Regions from separate parts of the Peribacillus asahii genome, predicted to be linked through region 2. Evidence: riboswitches for the same ligand, from Rfam matches in the RefSeq annotation. Region 2 holds a riboswitch; the other holds the start of a gene.

Region 1 (7,712 bases), 2.1 Mb from region 2:
ATAAACGGTATCAGGAAGGCTTCTCATCCACTCTTCAAAGTCCGTTTGCTTAATAGCTCCTTCAAACGAATAAACGATAGCGCTTAAATGTAAATGGTGATTCACATCAAGTTCTTGATGTGGATGGCTTTGTTTTCTTTTTAACTGCTGAAGCGAAGCAATGGACACTTCCGCTTGCTCCGTTAATAAGCATACTGCATCCCCATTGAGAGCTTGAATCGAATACAGAAGCTGAGCTGCCTCCATTTCAGTCACTAAATCTTTTTTATTCAGCAAAATAAAATCCGCATGATGAATTTGCTCTACTAACAGTTGACGCAGTTGTGGGGACAACTGCTCGCGATCTCGCCATCTTAATAAATCTACTACTGTAATGATGCCTTTATAAGTGAGTTTCTCAGCAAAAAGCGGAGACATAATCGCATCTAATACTTCAACCGGATGAGCTGCACCTGTTGTTTCAATATAAACTGCTTCCAGCTCATTTTCTGTTAATAATTCATGAAGCTGCACTTCCAATTTATCTTGAATCGTACAGCAAATACAGCCGCCAAATAGCTCTTTTAATGGAACATCATCGTCAATGAGTCCACTATCCACCGACACACTGCCAAGCTCATTCAACAATACAGCTACTTTTCGACCTGCTTCATTTTCTTGCTTTAAAATATTTCGTAATAATGTCGTTTTCCCGCTTCCAAGAAAACCACCTAATATGTATACTTCTGTCTCTTTCATTGTACTCTGCTCCTTATCTTTCACAAAAATAAACTTTATCGTACAAAGTGTATCATATTTCCACCAAAGTGCTAGCAGCATAGTCTATTGTATTCTTATGATAAATATTGTAAATAAAACCAAAATGCGATATATTGGTTTTATGAAAAATGATACTTTTAAACCAATTAAACGACTGTCCTTTCGTGATGAAGTATATTTTGCGTTAAAAAAAGCGATTACCTTGCTTGAACTGCAACCTGAGCAGCGTCTTAATGACAAAGAATTAGCAGAGGAATTTGGAATTAGCCGGACTCCCGTTCGCGAAGCCCTTAAACGGCTAGAAGACGAAGGGCTGGTAGAATCTATTCCTGGGTCTTCAACTCGGGTCGCTTCATTAAACATAGAGGAGGCAAAACATGGCGTAACGGTAATAGCAGCGCTACACGCTTTAGCTGCGCGTTTAGCGGTTCCATTATTGAAAGAATCAGATATTGATGAATTAGAGTATACGAATAAAACATTGCTACAATTCGCACAGAAAAAAGATATTATTAAAGCAATCGAAGCAGATGAATTATTTCATAATGTATTTTTAGATGTTGCTGGCAACCCAGAAATCATTCGAGCACTTGAACCGATTGTTCCCAAAATTCAACGTTTAGAAATCGCACAATTTAATTCTGAAAAAAGTATTCAATCATTCGAACAGCATCAAAAAATTATTGAAGCTTGTCGCCAAAAAGATAGCGAGACGGCTGCTAGTCTTGTGGAGGAAAACTGGTTAAGTCTTCGAACATTACTACATCCACAGGAAGATTGAGGTGTCCGATGCGTCCAATTATATTAGGTATTTGTGCAGCATTCTTTTTTTCCGTAACGTTTATTTTAAATCGAGCAATGGAATTATCGGGGGGAAGTTGGATTTGGAGCGCTTCACTACGATACTTTTTCATGGTTCCCTTTTTATTAGCAATTGTCATCGCTAGAAAAAACATACGCCCCCTCTTTCAAAATATGAAAGAACATTGGGGGCAGTGGATTTTATGGTCCTCTATTGGGTTTGGGTTATTTTATGCACCGATTTGCTTTGCTGCAGCATTCGCACCAGGATGGCTAACTGCAAGCACATGGCAAATTACGATTATTTCTGGTTCCTTGCTCGCACCACTTTTCTTTTTAACAGTTACAACACCGAATGGTTCCAAAAAAGCAAGAGGAAAAATACCGGTTCGTGGATTATTGATGTCGCTTATTATTTTACTCGGTATTGCTCTCATGCAAATCGAACACGCTAGCTCTATTTCGTTAAAACACGTATTACTAGGAATTATCCCCATCATTATTGCCTCCTTTGCTTATCCGCTAGGAAATCGAAAAATGATGGATCTTTGTGTCGGACGTTTAGATGCCTATCAACGAGTATTAGGCATGACATTAGCAAGTCTGCCTTTTTGGTTTATCCTTTCTCTTTATGGCCTGTTTACAGTAGGTGTACCAAGTATTGAACAAACGACTCAATCTTTGCTCGTTGCCATCTCTTCCGGCGTATTAGCGACCGTACTATTCTTTCAAGCGACTGATTTAGTCAGGGGGAATATGCAAAAACTAGCTGCTGTTGAAGCGACTCAATCGCTTGAAGTTTTGTTCACAGTTGTTGGAGAAGTCCTATTGCTATCGACAGCCTTCCCTTCCCTTTTATCATGGACTGGTATGTTCATCATTGTTATGGGCATGATTCTCCATAGCTATGTATCACATTATAAAACAACGAAACTTACAAACAATCAATTCGCGAAATCATAAGGCAAATCGATGAAATGCTCTATAGATTAAAGCAGAAAGGGGCACCCATTTTTGGGGTGCCCCTCTTCTATTAAGCTTGTTGTTCACCATAAGAAAAATTAGGTATATAGCTTTTATTGTTTAATGGTAAATAACTTTAGCGCTTTAATTCGTTTCACAGCTTCTTGAAGTCTTTCTTCAGAAGTAAGTAACCCAACTCTGACATAGCCTTCACCAAATTGACCAAAGCCATTTCCTGGTGCAACGGCAACGTGAGCTTCATTTAATAAATAATCTGCAAAGCTCTCCGAAGTGAACCCTTCTGGAACTTTAAGCCAAGCAAAAAACGAAGCTTTCGGTGCCGTTACGTTCCAACCGATTGAACGTAGCCCATCGATAAACACACGACGGCGCCCTTCATATGTTGCCACCAATTCACGGACGCAATCTTGTGACTCAAGTAATGCTGTTGCAGCCGCTTCTTGAACAGCAGGGAATAAACTTACATATAGATGATCTTGAAGCAGTTCCAGTGCTTGAATCACACTTTTATTCCCAACAGCAAAACCTACTCGCCAGCCTGCCATATTATATGTTTTAGACAGAGTATATACTTCAATCCCAATATCTTTTGCCCCTTCTGTTTGTAAAAAACTGCGCGGCTTTTCTCCATCGAAACCAATCGCTCCATAAGCAAAATCGTGCACAACACACATCGAATGTTCTTTCGCAATTGCAACCGTCTGCTCAAAAAATTCAGCCGTAGCACTTGCACCTGTTGGATTATTCGGATAATTAAGGAACATCATTTTCGCTTGTTGAACAATTTCACGGTCTAAGCTTGCGTAATCAGGTAAAAAGTAATTTTCTTCAAGCAGTGGCATAAATGCTGTTTTTACTTTCGCTAATGCAACACCTGATAAATAGTCTGGATAGCCTGGGTCTGGAACGAGTACCGTGTCACCTGGGTTTAATAAGCATTGTGGAAGCTCTACTAACCCTGCTTTTCCGCCGAACAAAATCGCAACTTCTGTATTAGGGTCTAACACTACTCCATGCTCTCTTTCATAATAAGCACAAGCCGCTTCCTTCAAATATTGATGACCGCGAAACGGAGAATATTTATGATTCAACGGTTTCTCTGCAGCTATTTGTAAACTTTTCACTATATGTTCTGGCGTTGGCTGATCTGGATTGCCCTGTCCTAAATTAATGACATCATGTCCCTGAGCTTGAATGCTATTAACTTTTGCAACAAGCGAGGCAAAAAATTGTTTCGGTAATGTTTTTAATAATTCGGATTGTTCAAATTGAAACATTCGTGCACCTTCTCTGAAATTTCTTGAAATTATAATCAAAAATGATATATGTTTATGATAATGTTGTAAAGAACTTTTTCAAACTGTGGAGGTATAAATTATGAACTGGAACATTGCCTGTATTCAAATGGATATTGCTTTTGGAAAACCGGAAACAAACTATACAGCAGCAGAACAACTCATTGAGCAGGCTGTTCAATCGAAGCCGGATGTCCTCATTTTACCAGAGCTATGGACTACCGGGTATGATTTAACACGCTTAGAAGAAATCGCCGACGTGGAAGCAAAAGAAACGATTTCATTTTTACAAAAAATCGCCAAGAAATATCACGTACATCTCGTTGGAGGATCCATCGCAAAAAAAACAAACGACGGCATTTATAACACAATGCTTATGATTAATAATAAAGGAGAATTCGTCAAAGATTACGATAAACTTCACTTATTTCAATTGATGGATGAACATCATTTCCTGCAACCTGGTGAAAGGGATGGTTTATTTACATTTGATGACAAACTATGTGCGAGCTTCATTTGCTACGATATCCGCTTCCCTGAATGGCTTCGTGCACATACTACAAAAGGAGCAGAAGTATTGTTTGTGTCAGCAGAATGGCCGAAACCTCGATTAGATCACTGGCGCGCGCTGTTAATTAGCCGTGCAATTGAAAATCAAGCGTATGTTGTAGCCGTTAATCGAACAGGTTCAGATCCGAATAACATATTTGCCGGACATTCATTAATCATTGATCCATGGGGTGAGATTATTAATGAAGCAGGTGAAGGGGTCGAAATCTTAACAGGAACTATTGATTTTACTAAAGTACGCGAAGTGCGTAATAAAATTCCTGTGTTTGCCGACCGACGTCCGGAATTTTATTAATTTTTTATATTGACAATGTTTTAAGAATATTGTTATTATTTTTCCAAGCTAACTATAATTTATTAAAAATGAAAAATATACGTTCTCTTATCAAGAGCAGGCTGAGGGATATGGCCCTATGACGCCCAGCAACCGACCGCAATATGTGGAGAAATAATCCGCAAGGCACGGTGCTAATTCCATCAGAAAGAATTCTTTCTGAAAGATAAGAGGTTTGAATCATCATTTCAAAGCCTCTTTCTTAAATCGAAAGAGGCTTTTTTACTTGCCTAAACGATAATCTGGAGGGATTATATTGACACAAACACAAGGCTCGTTCGAATTATTAACGAATGAAACAGCGATTGCACTCATACAAAAGCTAGAATTATTAGATAAGGACGCGACATTAACTTGCCACAAAATTGGAGCTGGCACGTTCAATTATGTTTTTCATGTCGCAGATAACGCAACTAATAAAGGGGTTATTATTAAACAAGCCGTTCCCTATGCAAAAGTGCTAGGTGAAAGCTGGCCGCTTACATTAAAACGAGCAGCTATTGAAGCAGATGCCTTACTTACATTCGGAAGCTATTGCCGCGAATATGTCCCAAAAGTGTATTATGCAGATAAACAGCTTGCCATTACGGTCATGGAAGACTTATCACATGTAAAGATTGCTCGCACTGGCCTTATTGAAGGCAAAAGCTATCCTCTTATTTCACAACATATTGGCGAATATGCAGCCAAAACTTTATTTTACACATCCGACTATTACTTAGAATCAACGACAAAAAAAGAAATCGCACGTGCCTTCACGAATCTAGAACTGTGTAAAATTATAGAAAGTTCCATCTTTACCGGCCCATTCTTTGAGCATACACCAACCAACTATGAAGTGGAATTATCCGAGATTGTAGAAACGTTATGGAACGACCATGAATTAAAACTAGAAGTGGCAAAATTGAAAAAAATATTTATAAGTGAACAAGAAGCTCTAGTGCATGGCGATTTACATACAGGACACATTTTGGCAAGCGAAAGCGAAACAAAAGTCATCGCCCCTGAATTTGCCTTCTATGGTCCAATCGGCTTTGATACAGGACAATTTATTTCTAATCTCCTTTTCCAAGCTGTTACACGTGAAGAAGCGGATCAAGAGAGTATTCTTTCTCATATTCAGACATTTTGGTCAACTTTTACAGGCGTTTATTCAACATTATGGAGCAATGAAAGTCGTGATGAATTTAAAAACATTGATGGCCTATTATCTTATGTTTTACAAAAAGCGAAAGCAGACAGCTTTGGGTTTGCTGGCTGGGAATTAATTAGAAGAGCAAGCGACCTTTCACCTGTAATTGATTTAGATGGAATTGCTAATACGGACCAACGAATTAACGTTAAAACAAACGCGCTTATCATTGGAACTCACTTAGTAAAAAATCGCAGCACACTGGATATTCCAACTGTTATTGAATTAGTAAAACAAGTAACTCGCTCTTCCTATTCAACTCTTTAAAAAAGATTGACTATGACCCAAACAACTTTGTCTTGCTTGGTGTAATGAAATGATTCCTATATTACCCTTTTAAATCAACAAGCATTACGAGAGGTATTAATCTTTATTCCATATAGGAAATAGAATGATTAGTCTGAACTATCGCTATAATATCCTCCGTTTTATGAAATCATGTAGTAAGAGACTGCTTAGGCAGCCTCTTTTATATAGATGATACGTTATCGCGAAAATATCGTAGTTATACACGTATCTCATGTAACAAGACTTACTCAAAAAACTCCTGTAAAGCCTGTTGATTTTTCTCAAAGTCTATAGATAAAACGGCACCAGCATGCGGATACATTTCGTTTGTATAGCTGTCATTAACAGGAATGCGCAACGTCTTAATCGAATCAACAGGATGAAACATCGCTTGGGAACTTAATACAAACATCGTTTTCATTCCAATATCTGTTTCTACATATGTCAGCGCTTCTTCAATCATCCCTGGTAAAGCAACAATTCCATCCACATTAGACAGCTGCTGAATTAACTGGTCTTTTAACTGCACCAACACTTCTTGCTGTCGTTCAACACGACCAAAATCACTTTCATTATCATGACGAAAACGAACATACTTTAAAATCTGCTCCCCATGCAACACATTTTCTCCACTGCTCGCTGCAATGCTCATATCTGAAATCATCTCTGGTTTAACATCTACGGTAAGCCCGTCTGGTGCAATTAAGTCCACTATATTAACAAATCCTTGAAAGTCAATGACTGCAACATGGTCTACGTTGATGTTAAAATTCTCTAAAATCGTTTTTTTCATTAACTCGCTTCCACCATAATAATAAGCCGCATTAATTTTATGATATCCTTTTTCATACCCTGGAATTTTCACATAACTATCTCTCATAATAGAAGCTAACTTAATCTGCCCTTGTTTTGGCTCATAACGGGCAAGCAAGACCGCATCTGCACGCGAATCCTCTTCTCCGCGAGAATCCACACCAATTAAAAGAAATGTTTTGGCCGTTTCTTTTTTCGAATCCATATGTTGGTTTCGTTCTGTATTAGGTATAGGTGAAGCCACACAACCAGCTAACATCGTAAAGAGTGCACAAATTAACAATACCTTTCTTTTCATTATCGTCACCTCGGCTTCAAAACTATCCATATTTTCCCCAAAAGCCCTCCTTCTAATACAGAAAAGCTTAGTAACTGATTTAGCGTTACTAAGCTTCCCCTTAACCTCACCTTAATAGCGAGATCCTCGCTAAGTGAAATTGCACTTTACTTTATTTTATTTCTTTTTCCAACTCTTTTATAGCCCGCTTCACTTGCGTGTCATTCTTCAAAATTTTGTCGCGTAGTTCTTGCATTAATGTAACCGTCGTCTTATCTTCCATGATACCTGTTACTTTCAACTTATGATCCTGCTGGAATTTTTCTACGGCTGCTTTTGTTTGTTCATCAAAGACCGTATCAACCGTTCCCGGATTATAACCAAGCTCTTTTAACATAT
Region 2 (7,712 bases):
GAACCGCGCCAGCTCCGCTTGCTTGATTATGTTGAATGTCGTATTGCGGATGATCAGCTAACCCTGGGTAATAGACGCTTTTAACAAGTGGATGCTGATTTAAATATTCCGCTATTTTTTGAGCTCCTTTTTGAGAATGCTCCATCCGTACAGATAATGTTTTTAACCCTCGCATTACTAGCCAAGCATCTTGTACGCCAAGTACTGCTCCGAATGCATTTTGAAGTGTGCCAAGTCTAGCTGCTAGCTCGGGATCTTTCACAACAGCAAGTCCTGCTACAACATCGCTATGTCCAGATAGGAACTTCGTTGCACTATGAAGTACAATGTCGGCCCCTAGTTGAAGTGGTTTTTGTAAAGCTGGAGTTAGGAATGTATTGTCTACATACGTTAAGGCTCCAATTTCTTTAGCGAAATCACAAATTTGTTTAATATCGGTTACTTTAAGAGTTGGGTTTGATGGTGTTTCCATATAAATAGCTTTCGTATTCGGTCGAACCGCTGCTTTCACGCTTTCAAAATCTGTCATGTCGACAAATGTATGGTCAATGTTAAAGCGGTTTAATACAGTTGTGACCATTCGGAATGTTCCACCGTATACATCTTCTGTAACGACGATATGGTCACCTGCTGATAATAATAGGAAGGCTGTTGAGATGGCCGCCATTCCTGATGCGAAAGCGAAACCATGTGTTCCCTCTTCTAGTTCAGCAATAATCGTTTCTAATGCTTCACGAGTTGGATTTAGACTGCGGCTATAATCGTATTTACCAAATTGATCAACATCAAATTGATGGAACGTAGATGCGTGCTGAATCGGAACGCTAACGGCACCAGTTGATGGGTCTACTTTATGTTCATTATGAAGCAAACGTGTTTCAAAGCTAAATTGTTCCCCGTTTTTCATTATAATACCTCCTGTTTTACACGAGCAAAAGCTTGTTCTAGGTCTTGAGTTAAATCGTTATAATCTTCAATGCCAACAGAGAAGCGCAACAGTCGATTACATACGCCAGTTGCAAGTCGCGTTTCTAACGGAATATCAGCATGTGTTTGCGTTGCAGGGTACGTAATGAAACTTTCGACTCCGCCAAGGCTTTCAGCGAAACAAATTAATTGTAAAGATTGTAAGAATGGATTAACGGCTTTTTCATCGATAATGCGGAAGGAAAGCATGCCGCCTTTTCCTGGATAAAGTACATCTGTAACGCATTCATGATTTGTTAAATATTCAGCAAGTGCTTTAGCATTTTGTTCATGTTGTTTCATGCGTAGAGCTAAAGTCTTCATTCCGCGCATAAGAAGCCAAGAATCGAATGGGCTCAATACAGCGCCGTATCCATTATGGTGGAACGCTAACGCGTCACATAATTCTGTTCCTTTTGCGACAATCAATCCAGCTAGTACATCATTATGCCCGCCCAAATATTTCGTTGCACTGTGAATGACAATATCAGCACCTTCTAAAATTGGCTGTTGAAGGAGTGGGGTATAGAATGTGTTATCCACAATTAATATTAAGTTATATTTCTTAGCAATGTCGGCAACAGCTCGAATATCTGTTTCCTGCATAAGGGGATTTGTTGGGGTTTCTAGAAAGATGGCTTTTGTTTGCGGAGTAATTGCTCCTTCAATTTCACTCAAACAACAAGTATCTACATATTTACAGCCTAAGCCCCATTTTTTAAACCCTTGTTCTAAAAGGCGGTACGTTCCACCGTATAAATCGCCGCTAACAATCCATTCATCGCCTGATTCAAATAAAGCTAAGATTGTCGCAATGGCTGCCATGCCTGAACTGCAAGCAAAGCCTCGATCGCCGGATTCAAGATCAGCGATTGCTTGTTCAAGAATTTGGCGAGTTGGATTTCCAGTACGAGTATAGTCAAATCCAGTCGATTGCCCAATTCCTTCATGTCGATAAGCAGTTGAGAAATAGACAGGAGGGTTGACTGTTCCTGTAGTTGTTTCGCTTCTATTTCCAATTTGAGCAAGATATGTTTCCTTTTTATACATCACCATCACGGCTCCTTTAAAGATACGAAATAAAAAAAAGTCTTCTTTAAGAAGAAGACTTTAATTTGAGTAAGTTGAGTCATTCTTCTTATCTGCCAAGTTACAGGAACTTGAGGAATTAGCACCTTTTCATTGATCACGGGTCAATGAAGGTTGCTGAGGTGTCAACGGGCCATTCCCTCGACCTCTCTGGATAAGAGTTCAAATAGTTTGTTTTTTTTGAATTTACTATACATTTTTCTTAATGTCAATACCAATGGAAAATTTGTTCGATGATATCGTCAATCTTTATATTGTCTATTTTGTTTACAGACATACATAAACTAATGAATTTTATCGTATAACGTACGAAAATAAGCTATTTTTTTGCTATATACATGGAAAACTTGTACAATGTAAATGAGAATCAATATCAATGAATGGCATGTGGTCTATTAAGAGAAACTAATTAACGGACTATATGATTTTATATGTAAATGGGAGGCAAGGAATAATGGAATTTAGAATTGAAAGTGACACGATGGGTGAGGTAAAGGTCCCTGCTGATAAATATTGGGGAGCTCAAACAGAGAGAAGTCGCAATAATTTTAAAATTGGTAAGGAAAAGATGCCAATTGAATTAATTCGGGCATTCGCTTATGTAAAACAAGCAGCAGCTAAAGTAAATCATAAGCTTGGAGATTTATCAGAAGCGAAGAAAAATGCTATTATAACGATTTGTAGAGAAATTTTGAATGGAACGCTTGATGAGCACTTTCCGCTTGTTGTTTGGCAAACGGGTAGTGGGACGCAAAGTAATATGAATGTCAATGAGGTTATTGCTAATAAAGGTAATAAGTGGTTGGAGGAGATTGGAGAATCGGAAAGACTTCATCCAAATGATGATGTAAATAAAGCACAAAGTTCGAACGATACGTTTCCAACGGCGATGCATATTGCTGCCTATATGGAAGTAGTCAATCAACTAATTCCAGCTATTAAAGTACTGCGTGATACGTTTAAAGAGAAGGAAAAAGAATTTTGGGATGTAGTGAAGATTGGTCGAACACATCTTCAAGATGCGACGCCTCTTACATTAGGTCAAGAAATATCTGGATGGAGAGCGATGTTAGATAAGAGTTTAGCTATGATAGAAGAGAGCAGTCAAAAATTATTGAACTTAGCTCTTGGTGGGACAGCGGTAGGAACAGGGATTAATACAGACCCTGAATTTCCAGAGGAATCAGCGAAACAAATTGCTGAGGATACGGGACATCCGTTCCAAACATCTGATAATAAATTTCATGCACTGACAAGTCATGATGAAATGGTCTACGTCCACGGTGCGTTAAAAGCACTAGCTGCTGACTTAATGAAAATTGCTAATGATATTAGATGGTTAGCAAGTGGTCCAAGAAGCGGTATTGGCGAAATTGCGATTCCAGAAAATGAACCAGGAAGTTCTATTATGCCAGGTAAGGTAAATCCGACTCAAAGTGAAGCCTTAACGATGATTGCGACTCAAATCGTTGGAAATGATGCGACCATTGGATTTGCAGCCAGCCAAGGTAATTTCGAGCTAAATGTCTTTAAACCGGTTATTATTTATAATTTTTTACAATCGGTTAAATTATTAACAGAAGGAATTCTTTCCTTCAATAACAACTGTGCGGTTGGAATTACAGCGAATGAAGAAGCTATTAAACAAAATGTAGAACGATCTCTTATGCTTGTTACGGCGCTTAATCCATACATCGGTTATGAAAGGGCGGCGAAAATTGCGAAACACGCATTTAAGGAGAATTCTACTTTGAAAGAAGCAGCCCTTCAACTTGGTTATTTAACAGAAGAAGAATTCGATAAATGGGTCGTCCCAGCTAATATGGTGAATAAATAAGAAAGTTTAATGTACCCTTTCGCATGATTGTGAAAGGGTACATTTGTCATGGTCTCAGAAATATGCACATGTACACTTCATATGCGAGGAAAATAAAGTAGAAATTAATGAATGATCGTAGTGGAGATAACATCTATGAGGAATCAATCTATTTTTGAAGAAAAGTGATGGATTTCCCCATTCAGTACTGAATGGGCAAGTTCCATACTTCATAATTCATGGGATAATCTAAGCTTAAGACAAACAGGTGGTAATGCTTGTTGAAAGGACATCCAATGAAGAGATGCCTTTCTAAATGATGGTTTTAATTAAAAGGGAGGGTGTATTGGTGGACATTTTCAATTGGATTTGTGACGATTAAACGGTTACCAGAAAAGCTCCAATTCGCCAAATCATAGCAAAGGTATCTAGTTGGGATTTCATCATCATCTACTTCAATTGTTTTTAGACGAAGAAGCTCGCCTTCAAATGGCCGAAGTCTTTCTAACTCTTCTTCTAAGTTTATTGCTACTTCAAAACTAGGAGTCGTTTTCTGAATACCGTTACTCTCGAAGAGGACCTCTACTTGTTTCCACTCTACTGGATTAGAATCCGTCTTTTTTTCGAATAAATATACATCAGCAAACTGCATATTATCACTCCTTTCTATATTATTCCAATTATAACATATACAGATAAAATAAAAAATACAAAAATACCTAAAAAGTTAAAATTTTACGGAAAATTCACAATTGTACGTTGTTTTTATCAGGTGAATAAATGCTTGAATATGTGAAAAAAATACTGTTTTAATCCAAATTTCAAACAAAGCTCTTTATTTAAATAAAGAAGAAAATAAAAAAACCTCCTTTTTATTATTATTGTAGTAAAAGGTGTCGGTTTCTTGGAAAGGCAACTATTCTTACTTCGCTTGTGACATAATGAGCGTGAATCTTACTTCAATCTTTAGTATGAATAATGTGAGGAATATCTATTCGTACTATAAAAAATTTTAGTTTAGGAAGAAGCCTTATCTATGGATGATTTTCATTATATGCAACGGATATAGGGGGTAGTACTAATTTATAGGTATCAATCATTCTTAGTAAAGATTCATGGTTCCATTGAATATAGACGGCTAGACAATCGATTTCTATTCATCCTGAGTTGTAATAAAAAGGGAGTGTTGTGTTTTTTAGATAAGGTTCCTTAATCAGTAAGAAGTGGCACGCAAGACTTGTGGATAGTGGAAAAATGTAATGATTTTTTATATGTATCCAGCGTTTAAAAAGAGACGGTCTAAAGGAAGCGTTCCATCAGATCGTCTCTTTTATAACAATTATTTTACATAGTTTGTCATAAGGTTTTCGAGTTCAGTCATTGCTTTTAGTACTTCGTCTACTGTGATGTTTGGAAAGAGGAGATAAATATCCTCACCAGGCTGAACGGCAAACCGAGCGATTTGCAGCAACTCTGCTTGTTGATTAATGGTTAATCCAATATCCGCTAATGTGCTAGGGAGGTGAACGGATTCATAGAAAGGAAGCAGTTGTTCAAGCTCCTCGAATTTATTTTCTAGCACCAACTGTACGAGAATACCATAGGCTACTTTTTCTCCATGAAGCAAATGGTGTGTATGTGGAATCTTTGTCATTCCATTGTGAATGGAGTGAGCGCCCGCAATGCGAAGGTATTGATTTCCGAAACCGCCAACTAGTCCGCTTGTTACAATATTTGTTTCAATGACTCTCTTGAGTGCATTTGTCCAAGAACCATTTTCTAAGTCTGTAAGAGCTTGCATACTATTCTCGATTAAAACTGATTTACATTGTTTGGCAGAAAGGTGGGCAAGGTCAATGCAAACGGATGTTTCCTCTAAACGTTCGACTAGTGCGTTTCCTTCGTACCATTTGGCAAGTGTATCGCCAATACCTGCTCCTGACCACTCCCATGGCTAAAGCCGCTGGGGTTCTTTCTCACAAATATCTCACTTACCATCTTCCATAAGAAGAGGCAGAGGCGAGACTTGGGTGAGCAACGCTTGAGAGAAAAACAGTCTTTCAAGAGGGCAAGGTCGGTGCCAACTACGCCGTTCAATCGGCGATACTTGTCTAGGATTATGATACCGCACTCTTTCTATGAAGAGTGTTGGTCGGCAGAACGTTGAACATTTTACGTGACAGACGTTTTTCCTGTCACAACCACCTATGTTCAGTTTTCAAAGAACATCCCGTGTACCAAATCATACCATTTCAAATGCATAGTGTACAGAACGTATTTTCGATATTTTATCTGTACACCGCATTTGAGCAAACATTCATCCCATTCCTAAAGGGGGTGCCAGCGCACCGTAATGGGCTTTCTTTTCGCAAAATATGTAAGATAAAGGACCTGATCTCCGATAGTGGAGCAGGTCCTTTTGTCGTTTGTTTAATTATTTCTTCATCCACTCCGGTTTACCGAAGCCTTTAAATTCTTTGTCGATAACTGCTTCAAATTCATCTGATTCAACAGCTGCTTTAATATCTTTAGCAAATTGAGCGTCTACATTTTTCGTATCCACTACGACACGATTACGATACTCATCTGGCATATTTTCAACAGCAATTGCATCTTCGATTTTCATTTTTGCTGCAATAGCAAAGTTTCCAGGTACAGCAGATAAGTCAACGCTATCTGTAGCACGTGGTAATTGAGCTGCTTCTAATGGTTTAATTTGGATGTTTTTCGGGTTACTTGTTACATCTTTTTCTGACAATGTTAACTGATTAGCAGCTGGATCAACTTCAATTAGTTTGGCATCTACTAGGATTTTTAGCGCACGAGCCATATTAGATGGATCATTTGGAACAGCGATAGATGTACCGTCTTTTATTTCATCTAAAGATTTATATTTTTTTGAATAAATTCCCATTGGTGCTGTTGGAACAACAATCAATTCAGAAAGTTGTAAGTTGTTTTCCTTTGCAAATGTTTCCATGTAGTATTTGTGTTGGAATAGATTTGCATCAATGGATCCATTGCTTAGAGCAAGGTTTGGTTGAACATAATCACTAAATTCAACGACTTCTACTTTATATCCGGCTTTTTCAAGTGATGGTTGAATCGCTTTTTTAACCATGTCAGCAAAAGGACCGCTTGTTGCACCAATTTTAAGTTCTTTTTTCTCTTCAGTTGTGTTTGAAGCCGTATCTTTTTCTTCGTCTTTGTTATTGCCGCAAGCTGCTAAAGCAAGGGCAAGAACAAGAACGAGTAATAAGGATGCCCATTTTTTCATCTTGTAAATCCTCCTAAATATTGAATAATGTATTAAAACTTTCTATGAAGAAAGCAATAATTGTGCTTATCGTTTATCAACTAAATAAGAAAGCTTATCCCCGATAATTTGAATGATTTGAACAAGGCAAATGAGAACAATAATCGTCAGAATCATAACGGTATTGTCGTAGCGGTAGTACCCGAAGCGGATAGCTAAATCGCCGATTCCTCCGCCGCCAATTGTCCCTGCCATAGCTGAGAATCCAATGAGTGAAATCGTTGTTAAGGTTAGACCTTGAATGATGCCTGGTTTTGCTTCAGCGAGCAGGACATCTTTAATGATCATCCATGGTGAAGCGCCAACGGCAATCGCCGCCTCAATAATGCCTTTATCAATTTCACGTAAAGAGGTTTCAACGATTCGAGCGAAAAACGGAATCGCTGCTACGGATAATGAAACAGAGGCAGCGATTGGTCCAATCGTTGTTCCTGTTATTAAGTTAGTGAAAGGAAGCAATGCTACTAATAGAATGATATATGGAATAGATCGTACAAGGTTTACGATGAATCCAAGCAGACTATT

The links. A riboswitch is a leader RNA that binds a small molecule or an ion and turns the genes downstream of it on or off. The one in region 2 is predicted to bind S-adenosylmethionine.
Region 1: it holds a riboswitch for S-adenosylmethionine, as region 2 does, so the genes downstream of both, mtnK (S-methyl-5-thioribose kinase) here and BAOM_RS04455 (methionine biosynthesis PLP-dependent protein) in region 2, are expected to answer to the same signal.

What each region holds. Positions count from the first base shown of each region.
Region 1 is NZ_CP026095.1:3,020,828-3,028,539, forward strand. It holds gene BAOM_RS14805 (CobW family GTP-binding protein) at 1-738, opposite strand, end outside; gene BAOM_RS14810 (GntR family transcriptional regulator) at 881-1,540, shown strand; gene BAOM_RS14815 (DMT family transporter) at 1,549-2,523, shown strand; gene BAOM_RS14820 (pyridoxal phosphate-dependent aminotransferase) at 2,637-3,821, opposite strand; gene BAOM_RS14825 (carbon-nitrogen family hydrolase) at 3,922-4,704, shown strand; SAM riboswitch class I at 4,789-4,916, shown strand; gene mtnK (S-methyl-5-thioribose kinase) at 5,000-6,202, shown strand; gene BAOM_RS14835 (LCP family protein) at 6,468-7,334, opposite strand; gene BAOM_RS14840 (lmo1851 family serine protease) at 7,486-7,712, opposite strand, start outside.
Region 2 is NZ_CP026095.1:883,921-891,632, forward strand. It holds gene metC (cystathionine beta-lyase) at 1-907, opposite strand, end outside; gene BAOM_RS04455 (methionine biosynthesis PLP-dependent protein) at 907-2,016, opposite strand; SAM riboswitch class I at 2,102-2,216, opposite strand; gene fumC (class II fumarate hydratase) at 2,510-3,892, shown strand; gene BAOM_RS04465 (hypothetical protein) at 4,197-4,523, opposite strand; gene BAOM_RS04470 (dehydroquinate synthase/iron-containing alcohol dehydrogenase family protein) at 5,211-5,672, opposite strand; gene BAOM_RS04475 (MetQ/NlpA family ABC transporter substrate-binding protein) at 6,306-7,148, opposite strand; gene BAOM_RS04480 (methionine ABC transporter permease) at 7,215-7,712, opposite strand, start outside.